Regions from separate parts of the Streptomyces sp. NPDC033174 genome, predicted to be linked through region 1. Evidence: riboswitches for the same ligand, from Rfam matches in the RefSeq annotation. Region 1 holds a riboswitch; the other holds the start of a gene.
What was found. A riboswitch is a leader RNA that binds a small molecule or an ion and turns the genes downstream of it on or off. The one in region 1 is predicted to bind cyclic di-AMP.
Positions count from the first base shown of each region.

Region 2: linked by a shared signal. The riboswitch ahead of ACZ5VC_RS20220 (transglycosylase family protein) and the one ahead of ACZ5VC_RS22340 (M23 family metallopeptidase) in region 1 are both predicted to bind cyclic di-AMP.

Region 1 is NZ_JBVIPQ010000007.1:56,665-61,113, reverse strand. It holds gene ACZ5VC_RS22345 (SGNH/GDSL hydrolase family protein) at 1-464, opposite strand, end outside; gene ACZ5VC_RS22340 (M23 family metallopeptidase) at 626-1,588, opposite strand; cyclic di-AMP (ydaO/yuaA leader) riboswitch at 1,591-1,750, opposite strand; gene ACZ5VC_RS22335 (tyrosine-protein phosphatase) at 2,217-3,026, shown strand; gene ACZ5VC_RS22330 (DUF6126 family protein) at 3,057-3,206, opposite strand; gene ACZ5VC_RS22325 (helix-turn-helix domain-containing protein) at 3,248-3,835, opposite strand; gene ACZ5VC_RS22320 (aspartate aminotransferase family protein) at 4,034-4,449, opposite strand, start outside.
Region 2 is NZ_JBVIPQ010000006.1:91,258-95,706, reverse strand. It holds gene ACZ5VC_RS20235 (nucleoside triphosphate pyrophosphohydrolase) at 1-89, shown strand, start outside; gene ACZ5VC_RS20230 (cytochrome P450 family protein) at 170-1,429, shown strand; gene ACZ5VC_RS20225 (transglycosylase family protein) at 1,555-2,553, shown strand; cyclic di-AMP (ydaO/yuaA leader) riboswitch at 2,813-2,979, shown strand; gene ACZ5VC_RS20220 (transglycosylase family protein) at 2,985-3,674, shown strand; gene eno (phosphopyruvate hydratase) at 3,957-4,449, shown strand, end outside.

The DNA of each region.
Region 1 (4,449 bases):
CCGTTGTACGTGGCGATCTTGCCGCGGAGATGACGCAGCAGGGTCACACCGCGTGTGTCGAAACCGGTCGTGACCATCACGGTGCCCACGGCCGAGGTGAGGTCGGCGACGGCGCGCTCGAAGCGTTCGGCGACCTCGTCGGGATCGGTGCCGGGCCGGATGATGTCGTTGCCGCCCGCGCAGAAGGTCACCAGATCGGGGGCGAGTTCCTTCGCCCGGGGGACCTGCTCCTCGACGATCTGGTCGAGGAGGCGTCCGCGTACGGCGAGGTTGGCGTAGCGGAAGCCGTCGTGGTCCTGCTCCGGAAGCCGGTCGGCGAGGAGAACCGCGAGGCGGTCCGCCCAGCCGACGTACATTCCCCCGGGCCCCGGGTCCCCCACCCCTTCGGTAAAGCTGTCGCCGATCGCCGCGTACGAACCGAATACGCCTGTGCCACTGTCTATTGCTCTCGAACGGTCTGCCACGGGACCACATCCTTCCCTTACGGATGTGACCTACGCGACCGTAAGGAGTGGTTGACGGGGCGTGACATATGCCACCGGTCAAGATTCGCCCAAGCCGGAATAGACCGAGGCCCGGCACAGAAGTGCCGGGCCTCGGTACGGGATTCGCGCGGTGCGCCGGGTCAGATGGAGACGCCGTGCTGACGCAGGTACGCGAGCGGGTCGATGTCGGAGCCGTAGCCCGGACCCGTACGGATCTCGAAGTGCAGGTGCGGGCCGGAGGAGTTGCCGGTGGAGCCGGAGAGGCCGATCTCCTGTCCGCCGGTGACGCTCTGGCCGGAGGAGACCGAGAGGGACGAGAGGTGGCCGTACTGCGAGTAGCTGCCGTCGGTGTGCTGGATGACGATCTCGTTGCCGTACGCGCCGCCCCATCCGGCGGAGACGACGGTGCCCGGGCCGACGGCCTTGACGGTCGTGCCGGTGGAGGCCGCGAAGTCGACGCCGGTGTGGTAGCCGGAGGACCACATCGAGCCGGAGGCGTGGTACGGGGTGGTGACGCTCGGGCCGCTGACCGGGGCGGTGAAGCCGGAGGCCGACGTGGAGTCCGGAGTGGACGCCGGGGTCGAGGTCGACGGGGCGGACGCGCGGTCACTGCTGCGGGAGCTGCGCGTCGAGTCGTCGGCCTTGGGGGCCGCCTTGGGAGCCGCCTTCGGTGCGGCCTTGGGGGCCGCCTTGTGCGCGGGCTTGGCCTTGGCGGTGGACTTCGCGCCCAGCGTGAGCTTCATGCCGGGGATGATCAGCGAGGGGTTCTCGCCGACGACCTGGCGGTTGTCCTGGTAGAGCTTCTTCCAGCCACCGGCGAGGTGGTGGTCCGCGGCGATCGTCGAGAGGCAGTCACCGGCGACGACGGAGTACGTCTTCGGTGCGGCCTTGGCGGACTGCGCGGCAGCCTGCTGTGCCGCGGACTTCGCGGCGGCGGCGACGGTGGTCCCCTGCGTCACGGCCGGGGCGCTCGCCTCGGCGGCGTGCGCTCCGGTCGCGCCGATGAGCGGCAGAGCGACGACGGCGCCACCCGTTCCGGCTGCGACGAATCCACGCGTGATCGGGTTGACCTTGGGACGGCGATGCTTACCCTTCGCGGGCATGGCGAATTCCTCTCCGGCGCCTGCGAGGTGAGCTGTCGGGTTCGGGCTGGAGATGCCCGGTCGCGCTGTGGCGCGCCTTAACCCCGAGCCGCCTCCGGAAATCCGGAATCGGCGTTCTTACCTGGGTCCCCCGCTCCTGCCACACGTGGGTGGGTGTGAATTCCGGACGGTGGCAGGATTCGGCGGTCCATCCGGATTGACGGTGACCGTAGACGAGCCGCTCGGCGCTAACAAGCCATCGCATTCATTCGGCAATGGGCGCTGTGATATCGGCGCTGAATTCCGGTCACACTCCGTCGACTCCGGATCATCGATCTCCGTTGTGAGCAAGGAATTCGACTTCCGAGTTCCGCCACGGACTGTCACGTTTATGACGCTGCTCACGTGCCCGCACCCATCTCCCGCATTACCGGGGCACGTCATCTCGAATCACTTAATACGGACAGAACAGTCATTCCATGCGCATTGCACTCAACAGCAAATGTTCTACCGATTGCCGCCAGTTCCTCAGGAACCGGTGTGTCGGAAGGCTCCCGCCGAGATGATTGCCTCAGGAACCGATGTCGTATCGTCGAGGCCGCGCCGCGTCGGCGATCAGCGCCGACGGCAGAACACCTCAGGAGCTCTCGTGACGCAGCAGCTGCCGCAGGTCCCGTCGACCGAACCCGAGCTGACCGGAGTCCGGAATTTCCGGGACGTGGGCGGGCTGCCGACCGTGGACGGGCGGACCGTGCGGTACGGGCGGCTCTTCCGCAGCGGGCATCTGGCCCACGCCACCGATGACGACGCGGCCTTCCTCGCCGGTCTCGGGCTGCACACGATCTTCGACTTCCGCAACGCCGCCGACCAGAAGGTGGAGGGCCCGGACGTCGCCCTGCCCGGCGTACGGAACGTGAACATCCCGCTCAACGACCCTGCGGACGGCAAGGAGTTCTGGAAGATGGTCAGCGGTGGCGACCTCGCCCAGCTGCGCTCCCTCCTCGGCGACGGCAAGGCCGCCGCCCGCATGACGCGGACGTACCGCGAGATCATCACGGACCGCACCGCCGAGCACAGCCGTGTCCTGCACGCCATGGCCGAGGACAGCGTCCCCGCGCTGATGCACTGCGCGGCCGGCAAGGACCGTGCGGGCCTCTCCATCGCCGTGTCCCTGCTCGCGGTCGGCGTCGAGCGCGAGGCGATCGAGACGGACTACCTCAAGTCCAACGACCCCCACCGCCGTTACAAGGTCCGCCGCAGCAGCACGTCGGCCGAGGCCATGTCCCCGGAGGTCATGGAACTGCTCGGCCCCCTCTTCGACGCGCGCGCGGAGTACCTCTCCGCCGCCTTCGACACCATCGAGACGAACTGGGGCAGCGTCGAGCGGTACCTCTCCGAGGGCCTCAAGCTCGCCCCGGAGACCCGCGAGCGGCTGCGCTTCGCCCTCCTCCAGGACTAGCGGGAGCCCAGAACCGGCGGGGAACCGGCCCTACTGGTTCTGACCGCCGAGCAGGAACAGCAGATAGAGGAACGCCGCGAAGAGGTGTCCGGCGACCAGGTAGGCGAAGAGGCGGATGACCAGCCCCCGGGGGAACTTCTTCTCCTCGGTGGACGGTACGGATGCTGATTTGTCGGACATTCGAGGGTCCTTTTCGTGAGGACGGCGGCGGCGAGGGCGGGTCAGCGGCGAGGGGCTCCGCCACCGAGGCACAGCTCGGCGGCGGGACTCTGCAGCAGGGTGTGGACGAAGAGCAGCTCGGCGCCGCCGCGCGTGGCGGCGCCGATCCGGTGCGGGGTGAGCGAGTCGAAGTGCGCGCTGTCCCCCGGCTCGAGGACATGCACGGCGTCGCCCAGGGCGAGACGCACCCGGCCTTCCAGTACGTGGAGCCACTCCTCCCCCGGGTGGACACGGACCAGGTCGTCCCGGGTGGCGTACGGGACCTGGACACGCAGCGCCTGCATGGCCCGTCCGGGCCCGCCGGCCTGGTGGTAGATCCATCCGTCCGCCTCGGCGGGCTCGGCGCTCCCCGCGCGGACGATGGGATCCCGCTCGGGCGGCACCTCCCCGAGCAGTTCGGACACCGTGGTGCCGTAGATGCGGGCAAGGGCGAGCAGCATGGGCAGCGAGGGCTGCCGACGGCCCGTCTCCAGCCGGGAGAGGTGGGCCGGGGAGAGTCCGGCGCGACGGGCGGCCGTCTCCAGGGTGAGCCCCTGGCGCCGGCGCAGGCCCCTCAGCCGGGGCGCCACGTCTGGGAGGGCGTCCGGCATCACGTCGCCGTCGAACGTGTCGTCGACCGCGCCGTCGGACACCACAGTGCCCGGCGCCCGGTCCGGGAGTTCCGCGGACGACGCCGCCCCGTCCGCTCCTGCGGCAGAATCGCTCATGGGTCCATTGCGCCAGGGTTTTTCCTCTGGGGCAATTTTCTTGCCCCAGAGGCAAACCCGACCGTCGGCGGTCCGCCGGGTTCAGCGCTGTGCGACGGCCTGCTTGACCAGCGTTCTGCCGAAGTCCCACATCAGCCCGCCCCCGCCGTGGGCCTCGTCCATCACGGCGGTGAAGGCTTCCACGAACCGGTCCACGTCCGCGTCGTCGATCACCAACGGCGGGATCAGCTTGATCACTTCCATGTGATCGCCGGACACCTGCGTGAGGATCCGGTGCCGCTGGAGCAGCGGCACGACGACCATCTGGGCGAAGAGTCCCTTGCGGGCCGCCTGGAGCATCGTCCAGCGGCTGCGCAGACCGAGCGACGACGGCCTGCCGAACTCGATCCCGATCATCAGCCCGCGTCCGCGCACGTCGTGAAGCAGTTCGTACCGGGGTACGAGCGCGGCGAGGCGCGAGCGCAGCAGATCACCGGTACGGCGCGCGTGGGCCACGG
Region 2 (4,449 bases), on a different contig from region 1:
GCGTCGACCCGGAGGCGGCGCTGCGGGCGGCGGCCCGTGCCTACCGCGAGTCGATCCGCACGGCGGAGTCGGCCGGCCCTCGGCCCTGAGTACCCCGCCGCCTCCACGGCGGTGAGGCCGACCTCGGATCGAACGGGTGAGCGCCCCCCGGGCCGGTTACCGTCGACCCATGCACGACCAGCCGCACCCCGCGCCCACGCCCGGCCCCGAGCTCTTCACATGGGAGTTCGCCACCGACCCCTACCCCGCCTATGCCTGGCTGCGCGAGCACGCCCCCGTGCACCGGACCCGGCTGCCCAGCGGGGTCGAGGCCTGGCTCGTGACGCGGCACGCGGATGCCAGGCAGGCGCTCGCCGATCAGCGGTTGTCCAAGAACCCCGCGCACCATGACGAGCCCGCGCACGCGAAGGGGAAGACCGGGATCCCCGGGGAGCGCAAGGCCGAGCTGATGACGCATCTGCTCAACATCGATCCGCCCGACCACACCCGGCTGCGCCGGCTCGTGTCGAAGGCGTTCACCCCGCGCCGCGTGGCGGAGTTCGCGCCGCGTGTGCAGGAGCTGACGGATCGGTTGATCGACGGCTTCGTGGAGAAGGGGAGCGCGGACCTGATCCATGACTTCGCCTTCCCGCTCCCCATCTACGCCATCTGTGACCTGCTCGGTGTCCCGCGCGAGGACCAGGACGACTTCCGGGACTGGGCGGGCATGATGATCCGGCACGGCGGCGGCCCGCGCGGCGGGGTCGCCCGGTCGGTGAAGAAGATGCGGGGCTATCTCGCCGAGCTGATCCACCGCAAGAGGGAGGAGCCGGGGGACGACCTCATCTCGGGTCTCATCAAGGCCTCCGACCACGGCGAGCACCTGACCGAGAACGAAGCCGCCGCCATGGCCTTCATCCTCCTTTTCGCCGGTTTCGAGACCACTGTCAACCTCATCGGCAATGGGGTGTATGCCCTGTTGCGCAACCCCGGCGAGCGGAACCGGCTCCAGGAGTCCCTCGCGGCGGGGGAGTACGGGCTGCTGGAGACGGGGGTGGAGGAACTCCTGCGTTACGACGGACCCGTGGAGCTCGCGACATGGCGCTTCGCGACCGAGGACATCACGCTCGCGGGGGAGCGAATCGCCGCTGGGGATCCGGTACTTGTGGTGCTCGCCGCCGCCGACCGAGACCCCGCCCGCTTCGACGAGCCCGACACCCTCGATCTGTCCAGGCGTGACAACCAGCACCTCGGCTACGGGCACGGCATCCACTACTGCCTCGGCGCGCCCCTCGCCCGGCTCGAGGGACAGACCGCGCTCGCCACGCTGTTGACCCGGCTGCCCGATGTGCGGCTTGCGGTCGATCCGGCCGATTTGCGCTGGCGTGGGGGGCTCATCATGCGTGGACTGCGCACGCTTCCGGTGGAGTTCACACCCCGCCAGAACTGACGGGTCGTCAAGACTGTGACTTTTATGTGATCTCCTCTGCATCGACTTGTGACTGACGTTCGAATGCCGCTACGTTCACCGTCAATCTCAACCGAGTCACACCAGTCACACGGAAGGCAACCCGTATGCGCTCCGGGAACGGACGGCACCGCCGACCTCGCCAGGCCCCCGCCCTCATCGTCGCGGCAGGGGTGACCGGATCGGCCATCGCCATCCCTCTGCTCGGGGCGGGCTCCGCGTCCGCCGCCGACGCCGCCACCTGGGACCGGGTCGCCGAGTGCGAGTCCGGCGGGATGTGGAGTGCCGACTTCGGCAACGGAATGTACGGCGGCCTCCAGTTCACCCAGGCCACCTGGGAGCGCTTCGGCGGTACGGACTACGCCCCGCGCGCCGACCTCGCCAGCCGGTCCCAGCAGATCGCGGTCGCCGAGAAGGCGCTGGCCGCGCAGGGTGCCGCGGCATGGGCCACCTGTGCCGGGATAGCGGGGCTCACGAACGACGGCACCACGCCGGGTGTCGACCCGGGTGACGAGCCGGGGTCCGCCGGGACCGCGACACCCACCGCGCCCGCCACCCCGCCGACCCCCACGACGCCCCTCCTCCCCACCGACCCCACCGCGCCCGTCACGCCGGCCCCCGGTACGGAGCCGTCGCAGCCCGTCGAGTCGCTCACCCCCGGCGCTCCCGCGCCTTCCGGGACCGGACGGACCCCCGACGCCGGCACCGGCAAGCACCGCGGCGCACCCTCCCCCGAGGAGACGACCGGGTCCACGGGTGCCGATGCGGGCAATTCCATCGATGAGCGCGACAACGGACAACACGCCTCACGAGGTGACGTTTCCACCCGAGACGCATCCAACCTCCCGGATGCGGGTGTTACGGGTGATACGGGCACGAATCCTGGCGGCACCGAACCGGCCGAGGCGGGCAAGGGCGGCAATGCGGACAAGGGCCCGGCCGTGTACACCGTCCAGCCCGGCGACAATCTCTCCGCCATCGCGGAGGAGCAGGACGTCGCCGGCGGCTGGCCCGCCCTGTACGACGCCAACCGGCAGACCGTGGGCGGCGATCCGGACCTCATCCTCCCCGGCCAGAGCCTCGATCTGGGAGCGAAGCAGGGGTAGTTCGGGCGCCTATGTCCGCTTCTGTTCAACTGAGACATGAGTCTCTTTGCCCCAACTGGCGCCCCTTGGCCGTGAAGTCCCGCTCTTCCCTGCCTCACCTGCGCAAATGCCGCGCGAGGGAAGGTAAGTAGGGCGGGATTGCCCCTGATGTCCGTCTTTGAACTTGAGGCGGGTCTGTGTTTACGGTCGTCACCGCTCGCCATCGCGGGCCCCACCGACCGGAACGCCGAGTCCTGCCGCCGGTCGAGGGGAACAGTCGTCGCGTCATGCGCCGAAGGCAGGAGCGGGGGACCCAAGGTAAACGCCGGGCCCGGTCGTTGAGACAGACGACCAGAGGACCGGCTTGGGGTGAAGTCGCGGACACGCGACCGGGCACCACCAGCCCGAACCCGACAGCTCACCTCGCAGGCGTCGGTGAGGGGAACAACTCCATGCTGCTTTCCGGCAAGAACAAGCACCGCCGCCCGTCCAAGGCCGTCCGTTTCGCCGCGTTCGCCGGCATCACCGGTGCCGCGGTCGCCGCCCCGCTGCTGGGCGCAAACGCCGCCTCCGCCGCCACCACCTCCGAGTGGGACACCGTCGCCCAGTGCGAGTCGGGCGGCAACTGGTCCATCAACACGGGCAACGGCTACTACGGCGGTCTGCAGTTCTCGTCCTCCACCTGGGCCGCGTACGGCGGCACCGCCTACGCCTCCTCCGCGGACCAGGCCTCCAAGTCGCAGCAGATAGCCGTCGCCGAGAAGGTGCTGGCGAGCCAGGGCAAGGGTGCCTGGCCGAGCTGCGGCGTGGGCCTGTCCGGCGCCTCGAACGACTCCGGCTCCGCCGAGCCCGCTCCGGCCGCCCAGCCGAAGCAGCCCGAGCGCAAGGCCGAGCAGCCGACCACCCGCAGCCAGCAGCGCACCGCCCCCAAGGCCGAGGCGAAGAAGACCGTCACCACCCCGACCGGCAAGAAGGTCAAGAAGGGTGATGGCGAGTACAAGGTCAAGGGTGGCGACACCCTGAGCACCATCGCCGAGGCGAAGCACGTCAAGGGCGGCTGGGCGAAGCTCTTCGAGCTGAACAAGGACATCGTCGCGGACGCCGACCTCATCTACCCGGGTCAGCAGCTGCACCTCAAGTAAGGGCCTGTTCCACGACGGCCCCGTAGTGACCACCCCGGTCCGGCGCGCCCTTCCCCCGTACGCGCCGGGCCGGGGTTTCCCGCGTCCAGGGCACGGCCTGCGCGGTTACCGCCCAGTAGAACTTGTGTCGTTTGCCCCGCAAAGCAGGCCCTTGGGTCCTTTTTCGTCCCACGGTCCGGGCGCCCGGCTGGCCTGGGCCCCGGAGCCGGTTAGGCTCTTGTCGCAAGGCCAAAGAGACCCTGCACCGCATGCGTCACATCTAGCTTCACATCCCAGAAGGAGATGCTCGTGCCGTCCATCGACGTCGTCGTAGCCCGGGAAATCCTGGACTCCCGAGGCAACCCCACGGTCGAGGTCGAGGTGGGCCTCGACGATGGCAGCACCGGCCGTGCTGCAGTTCCGTCCGGCGCCTCCACCGGAGCGTTCGAGGCCATCGAGCTCCGCGACGGTGACCAGAGCCGCTACCAGGGCAAGGGTGTCGAGAAGGCCGTCCTCGCCGTCATCGAGCAGATCGGCCCGGAGCTCGTCGGCTACGACGCCACCGAGCAGCGCCTGATCGACCAGGCGATGTTCGACCTGGACGCCACCGACAACAAGGCCTCGCTCGGCGCCAACGCCATCCTCGGCGTCTCCCTCGCCGTCGCGCACGCCGCCTCCGAGGCGTCCGACCTCCCGCTCTTCCGCTACCTCGGCGGCCCGAACGCGCACCTGCTGCCTGTTCCGATGATGAACATCCTGAACGGCGGCTCGCACGCCGACTCCAACGTGGACATCC